Regions from separate parts of the Arthrobacter sp. 01N444 genome, predicted to be linked through region 2. Evidence: riboswitches for the same ligand, from Rfam matches in the RefSeq annotation. Region 2 holds a riboswitch; each other region holds the start of a gene.

What was found. A riboswitch is a leader RNA that binds a small molecule or an ion and turns the genes downstream of it on or off. The one in region 2 is predicted to bind S-adenosylmethionine.
Region 1: it holds a riboswitch for S-adenosylmethionine, as region 2 does, so the genes downstream of both, AC1DKN_RS15210 (DUF1737 domain-containing protein) here and AC1DKN_RS08820 (methionine ABC transporter ATP-binding protein) in region 2, are expected to answer to the same signal.
Region 3: it holds a riboswitch for S-adenosylmethionine, as region 2 does, so the genes downstream of both, AC1DKN_RS11305 (aminotransferase class V-fold PLP-dependent enzyme) here and AC1DKN_RS08820 (methionine ABC transporter ATP-binding protein) in region 2, are expected to answer to the same signal.

Annotation. Positions count from the first base shown of each region.
Region 1 is NZ_JBFTRB010000014.1:16,645-21,028, forward strand. Features, by position in the region: gene AC1DKN_RS15200 (aminodeoxychorismate lyase) at 1-663, shown strand, start outside; gene AC1DKN_RS15205 (ATP-grasp domain-containing protein) at 736-1,689, opposite strand; SAM riboswitch class IV at 2,009-2,122, shown strand; gene AC1DKN_RS15210 (DUF1737 domain-containing protein) at 2,150-2,458, shown strand; gene AC1DKN_RS15215 (rhodanese-like domain-containing protein) at 2,455-2,874, shown strand; gene AC1DKN_RS15220 (O-succinylhomoserine sulfhydrylase) at 2,875-4,083, shown strand; gene AC1DKN_RS15225 (IS481 family transposase) at 4,211-4,384, shown strand, end outside.
Region 2 is NZ_JBFTRB010000005.1:246,432-250,815, forward strand. Features, by position in the region: gene AC1DKN_RS08805 (MetQ/NlpA family ABC transporter substrate-binding protein) at 1-61, opposite strand, end outside; gene AC1DKN_RS08810 (LLM class flavin-dependent oxidoreductase) at 94-1,536, opposite strand; gene AC1DKN_RS08815 (methionine ABC transporter permease) at 1,583-2,248, opposite strand; gene AC1DKN_RS08820 (methionine ABC transporter ATP-binding protein) at 2,241-3,050, opposite strand; SAM riboswitch class I at 3,190-3,280, opposite strand; gene AC1DKN_RS08825 (CoA-binding protein) at 3,378-3,803, opposite strand; gene acs (acetate--CoA ligase) at 4,111-4,384, shown strand, end outside.
Region 3 is NZ_JBFTRB010000008.1:21,669-26,052, reverse strand. Features, by position in the region: gene AC1DKN_RS11310 (class I SAM-dependent methyltransferase) at 1-563, opposite strand, end outside; gene AC1DKN_RS11305 (aminotransferase class V-fold PLP-dependent enzyme) at 701-2,140, opposite strand; SAM riboswitch class IV at 2,175-2,288, opposite strand; gene hisN (histidinol-phosphatase) at 2,366-3,196, opposite strand; gene rsgA (ribosome small subunit-dependent GTPase A) at 3,273-4,384, opposite strand, start outside; gene aroA (3-phosphoshikimate 1-carboxyvinyltransferase) at 4,372-4,384, opposite strand, start outside.

The sequences.
Region 1 (4,384 bases), on a different contig from region 2:
GCGGCTGCAACGGTCGGCACGGAGCAGGACGAGGTGGTGGTGAAGCTGATTGTCACCCGCGGGCCGGAGGGCGCGGCTGCCCCCACGTGCTGGGTCCAGGCCTCCGCCCCGGCGGCCGCGGGACGGCGGCAGCGCGAGACCGGGATCGACGTCATCCTGCTCGACCGCGGCTACGACAGTGAAGTCGGCGAGCGCGCCCCGTGGCTCCTGCTCGGCGCCAAGACCCTTTCCTACGCCGTGAACATGGCGGCGCTGCGCTACGCCCACCGGCAGGGCGCCGACGACGTCATCTTCACGTCCGCGGATGGCCGGGTGCTGGAAGGTCCGACGTCGACCGTTCTGCTGGCCCACCTGGAAACCTTGGACGACGGCGCCGGCGGCGTCCGCACCATCCGGCGGCTCATCACGCCCCAGCTGGACAGCGGCATCCTGCCCGGCACATCACAGGGCGCCCTGTTCACCGCCGCCAAGGCCGCCGGCTGGGAGCTGGGTTACGGCCCGCTGGAGCCGAAGGACCTGCTGGACGCCGACGCGGTCTGGCTGATCTCCAGCATCCGGCTCCTGGCCCCGGTCAACCACATCGACGGGCAGGAAATCGGCACCCCGGAACTCCGGCGCCAACTCACGGCCGAACTCAACGCCCTCTTCGCGACCATCGAATAGCAACGCGGGGTCAGTTACGGCCCATCCCATGTCCCCGGATGGGCCGTAAGTGACCCCGCGTTGGTGTTGCGCTCACCCCAGGGCGTCCGCGGGCACTGCCGGGCACAGGCGGAACGAGGCCGGGTTGAACGCCGGGAGCATGAACGTTGCGAGCACGGCGTCGAGCATTTCCGGGGCCCAGGTGCTGTTCTCCCCCAGGGTCGCGCAGACACCCAGCACCACGGGCGTTCCGTCGGTGCGGCGGCGGATCTGGACCTGGACCGGCCCGGTCAGCCCGAGCGTGCGGACGGCGGCCAGGCCCAGCTTGCGCACATCCCCGGCCTGGTTCGCCGGCACCCTGCGGCTGACCTCGTCGCTGCCGGCGCGTCCATACGGAGTCCTGGTCTTCTCGAGGACCACCGCCACCGGCGCCATCGCGTTGCGTGCCGGGGTGCCGAACACCAGGCACACATAGTCGGCGCCCGGGATAAATTCCTGGACCAGTTGCCCCGCCGGCATGTTCTTCCAGCTAACGGAGTCGGTTCCGGCCAGCAGGTGGATACCATGGGAGCCTTTGAAGACCCGCGGCTTGACCACCACGGGGCCGCTGAGGCCGGCGAGGGAAGCCGGCGCGGCGGCGAGGTCGCCCGGAACCGCGAACCGGGGCACCGGGATGCCGGTGGCTTGCAGCGCCCAGGTGGTGAACAGGTGGTCGTTGGCGAGGGCCACCGCGGCGGGGTCGGCCACGATGATCCGCACGTCCTGGGCGAATCCCGCGCGGGCCGCGGCCAGGACCGGGAGTTCCACGGTGAGGGTCGGAATGATGACGTTGATGGCTTCGCGGTCCACCACCCGGCGCAGGTCCAGGACCATGTCCGGGTTCGTCGCCGGCAGGAGCCTGACCGCGGCGGCGGGAGCCTCCCCGGCCTGGCGGGTGTCGGCACGGGCGTCGGAGCCGAGGTACGGGAGGCCCCGGGCTTCGAGCTGGGCCGCGACGGCCCGTCCGGCGGCGCTTGTAATCCCGGTAACGAGTATGCGCGGGCCCACGATTGCTCCATTCCGCCGTCACCGGCCGGACCGCGGCTGCGGCTCCGACCGTTCCAGCCACCGATTCCCAGACAGCTTGTTGATGGACAGACGAGTCGATTCCGGGACTGCTTGATTCGCACATTGCTCGAATCACCTGCAGCTCCGGCCGACTCGTCGGACCTAATCCCCCCCAGTAAACGGCGAATCGTCCCGGCAGACACGAGTGGGCTGTACCCGAAACTGGAGCCCGCCACTACTCGCCCGGGCCGCGGTCCGGTTACGGAACATGACGACGGCGGCGGTGCGGGCCGGCGTCGCAGGTGTTACGTTTTTGGGGAGTAATGAGAACCGGTGCCAAGCCCTGACTGGCCGGTCGGCAACCCTCCCTTTCGCGGCGGGGTGCCTCAGGTGAATACTCGGCATTCGAGAATTCGAGCTGCAAGCGTGAAAGAGGAGATCCGTCGTGCCCGACACGTCAATACCCACAACAGCCGCACCCGGCACAGCACCCGGTTCAGCATCCGGGGGCGAGGAGAGGCTGGCCTACCGCCTGTTCACCGGGGCGGATGACCGCGCCTTTTGCGAGCGGGTGTCAGCCGCCCTGGCCGAGGGCTACGTGCTGCATGGAAGCCCCGCCGCCAGCTTCAACGGAAGCACCGTGATCGTGGCGCAGGCGCTGGTCCTGCCGGCCGCGATTGCCAGTGCGGACGCCGCCGTGGCCAATGCGGTTGATGAGCTCGACGCCGACGAATTTGGCGCCGACGGGGCCTTCGCGGGCCACGCATGAGCTACGCCGGAGACGTCAGCCCGCAGGAGGCGTGGGCCAAGCTGGAGGCCGGAGCCATCCTGGTGGATGTCCGGACCGAGGGCGAATGGGCCCACATCGGCATCCCGGACACCGCGGCCGCGGGCGAGAGCCGCAACGATCCGCTCTTCATCCAGTGGAACCTCGCCGGCGGCACGCCGAACCCGCACTTCGTGGAACAGCTAAGGCAGCAGGCGCCGGAGGACACCGCCGTCGAACTGGTGTTCCTTTGCCGTTCCGGGGCCCGGTCGATCGCGGCCGCGACGGCCGCGACGGCCGCCGGCTACACCTCGTACAACGTCCTTGAGGGCTTCGAAGGCGAGACCGACCGCTTTGGCGAACGCACCGTCAATGGCTGGAAGAACCGCGGCCTGCCCACCAACCTCGGAAAGATCTAAGTGACTTTCAATCCCGACGCCGCCGGCTGGGCGGCCGACACCCAGGCCGTCCGTGGCGGCCTTGACCGCACCGGCTTCCAGGAAACCACCGAGCCGATCTTCCTCAACTCAGGATTCGTCTACGAGTCCGCGGCTGCCGCCGAGCGCGCCTTCACCGGTGAGGACGAGCGCTTCGTCTACTCCCGCTACGGCAACCCCTCCGTCGCCACCTTCCAGGAGCGGCTCCGGCTGCTCGAGGGAACGGAGGCGTGTTTCGCGACGGCGTCCGGCATGTCCGCCGTCTTCACCGCCCTGGGCGCGCTGTTGGCGGCCGGCGACCGGGTGGTCGCGGCCCGCTCGCTGTTCGGCTCGTGCTTCGTGATCCTCAACGAAATCCTGCCGCGCTGGGGTGTCGAGACGGTCTTCGTGGACGGCCCGGACCTGGAGCAGTGGAAATCCGCGCTGTCCGAGCCGACCACGGCGGTGTTCTTCGAGTCGCCGTCGAACCCGATGCAGGAAATCGTGGACATCGCCGCCGTGAGCAAACTGGCGCACGCGGCCGGCGCCACGGTGGTGGTTGACAACGTCTTCGCCACCCCGCTGCTCCAGCGCTGCGGCGACCTCGGCGCGGACGTGGTGGTCTACTCCGGCACCAAGCACATCGACGGCCAGGGCCGCGTCCTGGGCGGGGCCATCCTGGGCACCAAGGAATTCATCGACGGGCCCGTCAAGCAGCTCATGCGGCACACCGGTCCGGCGCTTTCGGCGTTCAACGCCTGGGTGCTCACCAAGGGCCTGGAGACCATGGCCCTGCGCGTCAACCATTCCTCGGCCTCCGCGCTGCGGCTGGCCGAATGGCTCGAGGGACAGCCCGCGGTCGGCTGGGTAAAGTACCCGCTGCTGCCGTCCCACCCGCAGTACCCGCTCGCAGGGCAGCAGATGAAGGCCGGCGGGACCGTGCTCACCCTGGAGCTGCAGCCCTCCCCCGGGCGCACGGCGAAGCAGGCCGCGTTCGCACTCCTGGACGCGCTGCGGATCATCGACATCTCCAACAACCTGGGCGATGCCAAGACGCTCATCACGCACCCGGCCACCACCACGCACCGCGCGATGGGCCCGGAAGGCCGCGCGGCGATCGGGCTCAGCGACGGCGTGGTCCGGCTGTCGGTGGGCCTGGAGGATGTGGAGGACCTGATCCGCGACCTCGGCCAGGCGCTCAAGCAGGTCTAGGTGTACTGCCCAGGGACGTTGGTTCGGTGAATGTGATGACTCGCTGGAGTCGTTGACCTAAAGGTGAGGACCTCCGGTTGCACAGTGGAGTTGCTTAGACAACCGCTGCAGCGACCAGGAGGTCCTCGTGTCCCACGCTAATGCCGCTTTGACTCCACGCCAACGTTTGCGCGTCGCGCGTCTGGTCGTAGACCACGGCTGGCCGGTGTCCCGGGCTGCCGAGCAGTTCAATTGCTCCTGGCCCACGGCCAAACGGTGGGCGGCCCGCTACGCCGCGATGGGTCAGGACGGCATGGCCGAC
Region 2 (4,384 bases):
CCGCGGCGGAGACAGCACCGGCACCGGCGAGGGCATATTTGAGGAAATTTCTACGCTGCATGGTCTTGGTCCTTTGTGGTGGTTCGCGCTGGGCTATGACTGGGCGGTAACGCTGGCGGGCTGGTTTTCGGCCGCCGCGGAGAATTCGGTGAAGGCTCCCCGGAAGGCCGCGGCGGGGTGCCGTCCGTTGAGCCGTGGCCCGGCGCCGAAGAGCTTCTCGCGCAGGGTTCCCGGCGCGTAGCCGGTCTGGGCGAGGCCGCGGCTGCGCAGTTCCGGCAGCACACCGTCGATGAAGTCGGTGTAGGAGCCGGGGATGGTCTGGTTGATGATGTTGATGCCGTCGATTCCGGCGTCCTGCCACTGCTCGAGACGGTCGGCAATCTGGTCCGGCGTTCCCACCACCCGGTTGGCCCGGCTGCGGTAGAGCGCAATGTCGCGGAGGGTGGGGTTGCCGCCGCGGACGGAGGCGCGGATAGCCGTGAGATGTCCCTGGCTGCCTTCCGTTTCAAGGTCCCCGAGCGGGGTGTCCAGCGGCAGGCCGCCGAGGTCGACGCCGAACCCGCCGCCCACGTGGGCCAGCAGGGCTTCAATGTCCAGGCTGTCCTCGAGCTCGTCGGCTTTGCGGTTCGCCTCGGCTTCGGTGCCGCCCACCACGAAGTGCATGCCCTGGAGGAACTTCACGTCATCCGGATGGCGGCCGGCGGCAACGGCCTGTTCCCGGACGGCCGCGGTGTACTTCGCGGCCACCTCGGTGCTCGGCGCGAGTGTGAAGGTGGCCTCGGCGTTGGCGGCGCAGAACTGCTGGCCGCGGCCGGAGCTCCCGGCCTGGAAAAGCACCGGGGTGCGTTGCGGTGAAGGGGCCGCGAGGTGGGGTCCGTCGATCGAGTACCGGGGCCCGCGGTGGTAGATCTTGCTGACTTTCTCCGGGTCCGCGTGGACCCCGGTCGCCTTGTCCCGGAGCAGCGCGTCGTCTTCCCAGGATCCTTCCCACAATTTGTAGGCGGCCTCGACGTATTCGTCCGCCCAGTCGTAGCGTTCGTCATGCTTGGTCAGCTCGGTGGCGTTGAAGTTCCGGTGCGCGTTTTCCAGCACGCTGGTGACGATGTTCCAGGCCACGCGGCCGCCGCTGATGTGGTCCAGCGTGGACATTTGCCGGGCGAACTGGAACGGATGGCTTTGAATCACCGACGACGTCGCGGCCAGCCCGATCTCCCGCGTTCCCGTGGCGAGCGCGGACAGCAGGATGAGGGGGTCGTTGGACGGCACCTGCAGGCCCTTTTTCAGCAGCGATGCCCACCCGCCGTCGTAGTCGCCGTAGAGACCGACGACGTCGGCGAAGAAGATCGCGTCAAACTTGGCGCCTTCGAGCTGGCGGGCCAGGTCGATCCAGAGCTGGAGTTCGTTGAACCGGTGCTGCTGGGCTTCCGGGCGCCGCCACTGGCCGCCCATGATGTGGCTGGACGTGTTCATCACGAAGGCGCTGATCAGCAGGCGCGGGCGGGGTCCGTCGAAACGGGTACTGGGCGTTGAAGTCATGGGGTGCTTTCCGCTGTGGGAGGTGGGACGAGGGTGCTGCCGGCGCTCAGAGGCGCTTGTCCAGGCGCCGGGCAACATAGGATCCGCCCAGCTGAACGATGGTGACCAGCAGGATCATCAGGACAATGGCGGTGATCATGAGCGGCGTTTCGTAGCGGTAATAGCCGTACCGGATGGCGAAGTCGCCGATTCCGCCGCCGCCCACCAGTCCGGCCATCGCCGAGTAGGAGATGAAGCTGACGGTCATGATGGTGATGGAGCTGACGAGTCCGGGCTTCGCCTCCACAATCAGGACGTCCCGGACGATCTGGGACCGGCTGGCGCCCATGGACCGTGCCGCTTCGACCACTCCGCCGCCGAGCTGGCTCAGGTTCTGTTCCACGAAGCGGGCGAAATACGGAATGGCGTTGAGGGTCAGCGGGACAATGACGGCGGCCGTGCCGATGGTCGTGCCGACAATGAACCTGGTCACGGGAATGATCGCGATCAGCAGGATCAGGAACGGGAACGAGCGGAGCAGGTTGACCAGCCCGTCCAGGACCCGGTGCAGCTTTGGCCTGTGCTTGAGCCCGTTGGGACCGATGGTGTAGAGCAGGACACCCAGCGGTGTCCCGAGCAGCACCGCCAGCGGGATGGCCACCAGCAGCATGGTGAGGGTCTGTCCCATGGCGACGCCGATTTCGGGCAGGACTTCCAGGATGCGGTCAAACATTGATCAGGCCCTCCGACGCGGCTGTGGTGTGGGTGCCCCTCCCGGAGCGGTCCAGCTGGATCTCATCGGAGACCAGGTAGCGGCCGATCGACGTCGCCGGGTGGAAACCGGGGCGCTGGAGTTCGGCGAGGTCGAGCTGCTCCACCACCCGGCCTTCTTCCATGACCGCGACGTTGTCCGCGATGGCCTTGATGACATTCATCTCGTGGGTGACCACCACGATTGTGATGCCGAATTCGGCGTTGACGTCGGCCAGGTATTGCAGGACCGATGACGTCGTCCGGGGATCCACGGCCGACGTCGGCTCGTCACAGAGCAGCACTTTGGGCCCGGTGGCAAGGGCGCGGGCGATCGCCACCCGCTGTTTCTGGCCCCCGGAGAGTTTGGCCGGATACGTTCCCGCTTTGTCGGCGAGGTCCACGATTTCCAGGGTTTCGGCGGCCCGCCGCCGGCGTTCCGCCTTCCCGACGCCGGCGAACTTCAGGGACAGCTCCACATTTTCCTGGGCTGTGAGGTTGTTGAGGAGATTGAAGTGCTGGAAAATCATGCCGATGTCATGCCGCTTGGTCCGGAGCTCGGCGTCGGACAGGGTCACCAGGTCCACGCCGTCCACCAGGACGCGGCCCGACGTCGGGCGCTCGAGGAGGTTGATGTTGCGCAGCAGCGTGGATTTGCCGGCGCCGGAGAACCCGATGATGCCCTGGATGGTGCCCCGCCTGATGTGCAGGCTGACGTCATCGACGGCCGTGAAAGGTCCCGCGGCCGAACCGAATGACGTGCTGACGTTCTGGATCTCGATCACAGGCCCCCACCTGCTCGGGGCCGCGGCGCTGCCGCTGTCTGCGTGTTCATGATTTCCTCCGGGCTCGCCCGAGGAAAGCCCTGGGTCCTGGCTTCCGGGCAGCGCTGAGCGAAGCCGGGGAGCCTCAGAACACAGTGGTTCTCCATCGGTCCTGGCGGTAGCACCGTCCTCAAAGGAGGGGGTTGCTGCGGCGTCACGGAGCCAGATCTCTCAGCCGCTCGGGATGGTTACGAGTCCATCTCACACGGCAGGAGGCCGGATACAGAAAAAGCCGGTCACATTTTGTAACCGACTCTTCCCGATCTGTTGATCGTCATTCCCGGGCCGTTAGATGCCCACGCGCCAGCCTTCGCGGGCGGGGCACGCGTTCACGACGACGTCCAGCCCGGCGGCCCTGGCCCGGTCCGTCGCGGCGTCGTCGAAGACGCCCAGCTGCAGCCAGACGGCCTTGGCGCCTACTGCGATGGCCTCGTCTATGACTGCGCCCACCCTGTGGGAGTTGACGAAGCAGTCCACGACGTCGATCGGGTGCTTCTCCGCCGGGATGTCAGACAGGGAACGGTACCCCTTCTCGCCGTGGACATCGTCGCCCGGAAGGTTGACCGGAATGATGGTCATGCCCATCCGGTCCCGGACATAGAGGGAGACCTCATACGCCGAGCGCCATTCGTTGGTGGTGAGGCCGACCACCGCCCACGTGCCTTTGGTTCGCATGAGGCGGTCAATGACTGCCGGATCGTTAACATGGGCCATGCATCAACCTTACTCCTGCGACCTTTCCGGGCAATTGTCGAATAAATGAATGATTTGGGTCGGACCCACGCCGGGTGAACGAATATTACGGCGCTCCCGGACGCCGATTTTGCGGAATCGTGCATCTGAAGTTCTAGTAGGTAGTGACCATCCCGAGCGGCCGAGAGACCTGGATCGATGACGCCGCAGCAACCCCCCGGTGACGTGGGACGACCATTCCCACGCCACCGCTCCGCCCTCCTTCGGTGAAATTCGAGGGAGCCGGAGCAACCAAGGGTGCTACTGCCAGGACCGATGGAGTGCAGCAATGACCCCTGAGAATTCTTCCGCTCTGCCCACCTTTGCCCGGCCTGCGTCCGAGGCATTCCCCCAAACCACTTCGGACGCGACGGCGAACGAAGCAGGGCTGCGTGACGCGCCCGGCTCCTCTCGCGGCTCTTCGGGATGGTCCCTGAACGAGTCCACGGACGGCGCAGTGCACGGCGTCCCCGCCGATGGGCCGGCGCGTCACCGCAGCACCACCTTCGGAAACCACCTTCCCCGGCACGGCGGCGCCGCGACCGCGGGAACTGTCCAGGCAG
Region 3 (4,384 bases), on a different contig from region 2:
TCCCAGCGCGTCAGGTGGCGCTCAAGCCCGGTGAACTCGGGGCCCACGGCCGGACGGAAGTGTGGTTTGTGGACGTCCCCGGCGTGCATGATCCGGGAGAGCCGGTGCACCCAGGGCACGCTGGTGTCCAGCTGGTTCCAGATCAGACCCAGCACGCCGTGCGGCCGCAGGATCCGGGCAATCTCGGCGCTTGCCAGGCCGGGGTCGCACCAGTGCCACGCCTGGGCGACCGTGACCAGGTCAAAGGACTCCGGCTCGAGACCGGTGTCCTCGGCGCTGCCCTCGATGGCGGTGACGTCTGGCAGGGTCCGGCGCAACTGCCCGAGCATGTCGGGAGAGGGGTCCACGGCCACCGTGCCCAGTCCGCGTTCCGCCAAAAGGGAGGTGAACTTCCCGGTGCCCGCGCCAATGTCCGCGGCGTCCCTGGCCCCCGCCGGGACCAGCCAGTCGGCTGACTCCTGCGGATAGCCGGGGCGGACGCGCTCGTAGTGCTCCCCGCCGTCCTGGAAGCTTTGTCCGAGTTCCTGGCGCCGCACGCTGTGCAGCTTCGGTCCGCTGTGCAGTTTCGGTCCGCTGTGCGGCTTGACTCCGCTGTGGAGCCTGGGGCCGGCGCTTGCCACGTGCGATCTCCTTCGGGAAGGTCCTGCTGGTTTCAGATACCTTTCGAATTTACCGCACCCGCGCCGGGCCCCGATCCTGCCTAGCCGAGGGTGCAGGGCGCAGCGCCGGCGGTGCCCGGGGTGTTCGGCGCCCAGTGGGGATAGCTGCGGGTATCGTTGGCCGGCACCCAGCGGCCGGCATCCACCACGTAATCCCAGCCGAGTCCGTTCTGCCGCAGCTGCTGCAGGCCGGCCAGCAGGCGTTCGGCGTCCTCAAGCCGTGAGCCGAGGCCGAAGCTGGCCCGCAGGGAGCCGGCGGGCAGGCCGAGCCGCTTGAGCAGCGGGTGGGCGCAGAAGCGGCCGTCGCGCAGGCCAATGCCGTGTTCGGCCGACAGGTAGGCGGCCACCAGTCCGGCGTCGTAGCCCTCCACGGAAAAGTTCACGACGCCGATCGTGCCGGTGTCCGGCTGATCCCCTCCAGCGGAAGAAGCAGGGGAAGAATCGGAAGCCGAATCGGCAAAGATCCGGTGCACGGTTACTCCCTCGATGCCCTGGAGGCCCTCGACGAGGAAGGACCGGATGGCGTCCTCGTGGGCCTGCCACTGCTCCGGGTCCAGGGCCGCAATGACCTGGGTGGCGCGGGCGAGGGCCGCCGCGCCGAGGACGTTCGGCGAGCCGCCCTCGTGCCGGGCAGGTCCCGTGGTCCAGCTGACGGAGTCGAGCCGGGCATCGCGGACCGCGCCGCCGCCGGCCAGGTGCGGGGTGCCGGCGTCGAGCCAGTCCGTCCGCCCCACCAGCACGCCGGCGCCGAACGGGGCGTACAGCTTGTGCCCCGAGAAGGCGAGGTAATCGACGTCGTCCGCGGCGATATTGATCCGCCGGTGCGGGGCGAGCTGCGCGGCGTCGACAACGATCCTGGCGCCGTATTCGTGCGCCAGTGCGGCCAGGGTCCGGATCGGGAGGATCTCCCCGGTGACGTTGGAGGCGCCGGTGACGGCCAGCAGGCTGACGCCGCCGCGGGCGAGTTCGTCGCGCAGGCGGTCCACGGTGGCCGCGAGGGTGGCGGCGGCCACGACGCTGCGGTGCGGGACATTCTGCCAAGGCAGGAGGTTGGCATGGTGTTCGATGTCGAGGTAGAGGACCTCGCCCGCGGGCCGCCCGTCGCGCAGCGGCAGGCAGCCGGCCAGCAGGTTCAGGGAATCGGTGGTGTTGCGCGTGAAGATCACGGAATCGCCGGGCCGGCCGCCCACGAAGTCCCGCACGATGTCCCGGGCGTTCTCGTAGACGGAGGTGCTGATCTGTGATGCGTAGCCGGCGCCGCGGTGCACGCTTGCGTAGTACGGCAGGATTTCGTTCAGGTAGGCCGAGACCACGGAGAGGGCCGGTGCGGAGGCGCCGTAGTCGAGGTTGGCGTAGCGCGCGTGGCCGCCGGTGATCAGCGGGGCCTGGATTTCGGCCCCGGTGACGGCTGCCAGCGGGCGGGCCGCGAGGGCAAGCCGTGCATGGAATTCAGGGGCAACGGGGAAAATGGCAGTTGTCATGGGACCTCACTCGAACAGGACCCCACACCGTGGGAATCCGCGCTTGCCGGGTCCGTTCCGGACCGGCCAGGTCGTCACCCGGGGCACCCCACCGCGACTGGAGGGTTGCCGGCCAGCAAACCGGGGTTTAGCGCTGGCACTCGTGACCTGCATCGAGCGTAGGACATCGGCGCAGCCGGGGAAAAGGCGGCCGCCGATTGTGAAGCGGAATATTACGGGCGCGGATCAGTTGTTCGGGTGGGCCTGAAAGAGGTCGTCGAGTCCGGGGTTGAGCCGCTTGAGGACTTCCGAGTGCAGGATCGAATTGGTGGCCAGGGCGTTGCCGCCGAAGGGGCCGTCCTCGCCTTCGAGCGAGGTGAAGCGGCCGCCGGCCTCGGTCACAATCGGCACCAGGGCGGCCATGTCGTAGAGATTCAGCTCGGGTTCGCAGGCGATGTCCACGGCGCCCTCGGCCACGAGGCAGTACGACCAGAAGTCACCGTAGGCGCGGGTCCGCCACACTTCCTCGGTCAGGCCCAGGAACTCATCCAGGTTCCCGCGTTCCTTCCAGCCGCCAAGGCTGGAGTAGGACAGCGAGGCGTCCTCGAGATTGGAGACGTTGGATACCTTCAACCGTGTGGCGGCGGCGAGCGAGCGGCCCGTGTAGGCGCCCGCACCCTTGGCGGCCCACCAGCGCTTGCCCAGTGCCGGCGCGCTGACGACGCCGACCACCGGCTCGCCCTCATCGACGAGGGCGATCAGGGTGGCCCAGACCGGGACGCCGCGGACAAAGTTCTTCGTGCCGTCGATCGGGTCGATGATCCACCGGCGGGAACCGTGGCCCGAGCTGCCGAACTCTTCGCCCAGGACCGCGTCACGCGGACGTGACCGGGAGAGCTGGCCGCGGATGGCCTCTTCCGCGGATTTGTCGGCATCGGTGACGGGTGTGAGGTCGGGCTTCGTCTCGATCCGAAGGTCGAGCGCCTTGAAGCGGCTCATGGTCTGGGAATCGACCGAATCTGCCAGTACATGGGCAAGGCGCAGGTCATCGTTGTAGCTCGAAGCGGGTTGGCTCATGGTTCCAAACTACCGTCAAACCGGGCTGCCGGGCGGGAGGCCGCGGCACGGCGCCGCCGCCCCGTTGCGGGTCCGGCTAGGAGACGGTGCCCAGTTCCTTGGTTTCCTGCGCTTCCATCCGCGGGTCCGTGCCCAGCAGCCGGCGCAGGGACGCGAGCCTGGCCGGTCCCGAGGGCCCCGCGTGCCCGGCCGCAACCCATTTGTCGACGCCGCAGTTGACGGCGGTGGAGTCATGCTTGCAGCCGCGTTCGCAATCATCGGTGCCCGGTTCCAGGTCCGGGAAGGAACGCAGGATCCGGTCCGGGTCCACGTGGGCCAGGCCGAAGGACCGGATGCCGGGGGTGTCGATGATCCAGCTGCCGGCCGGGGCATCGTTGACTTTGAGCGCCAGTGCCGAGGAGGACGTGTGGCGGCCGCGGCCGGTTACCGCGTTCACGCCTCCCGTGGCCCGCTCGGCCCCGGTCAGGGCGTTGACCATGGTGGACTTGCCGACGCCGGAATGGCCCAGCATCACGGTGACCTTGCCGTCGAGGTAGTCGCGCAGCTGGGATACCGCGTCCTTGTCGAGCCGGGCGGAGAGCCCGTCGTCGGAGCGGGCGTCGATGCCGGAAGCGGCGGAGTCGGCGGTCTTGGAGATGATGACGGGGAAGTCGAGGTGCTGGTAGTTGGACAGCAGCTCGGCGGGATCCTTGACGTCTGCCTTGGTGACGAGCAGCAGCGGCTCAATGCCGGCGTCGTATGCGGCCACCAGCGCGCGGTCGATGAAACCGGTCCGCGGCTCGGGGTTGGCGGCGGCGACCACCACCACCAGCTGGTCGGCGTTGGCCACGACGGCACGTTCGATCGGGTCCGTGTCGTCGGCGCTGCGGCGCAGCAGCGTCTTGCGGTCCTGGATCCTGACCAGCCGCGCCAGGGTGTCGGGCTCGCCGGTGACATCCCCGACCAGGGAGACGAAGTCGCCGGCAACCACCGGGTTGCGGCGCAGTTCCCGGGCCCGGGCAGCGATGATCTTGCGTTCGTCCGCGGTCCCCTCGCCGACGACGGCGGTGTAGCGGCCGCGGTCAACGGTGATGATGCGTCCGGTGACGGCATCGTCGTAGCTGGGCCGGTCCTTGGTGCGGGGCCGTGTGCCCTTCTTGTTCGGCCGGATCCGGACGTCGGACTCGTCCCAGGAATCAGTGCTGCGTG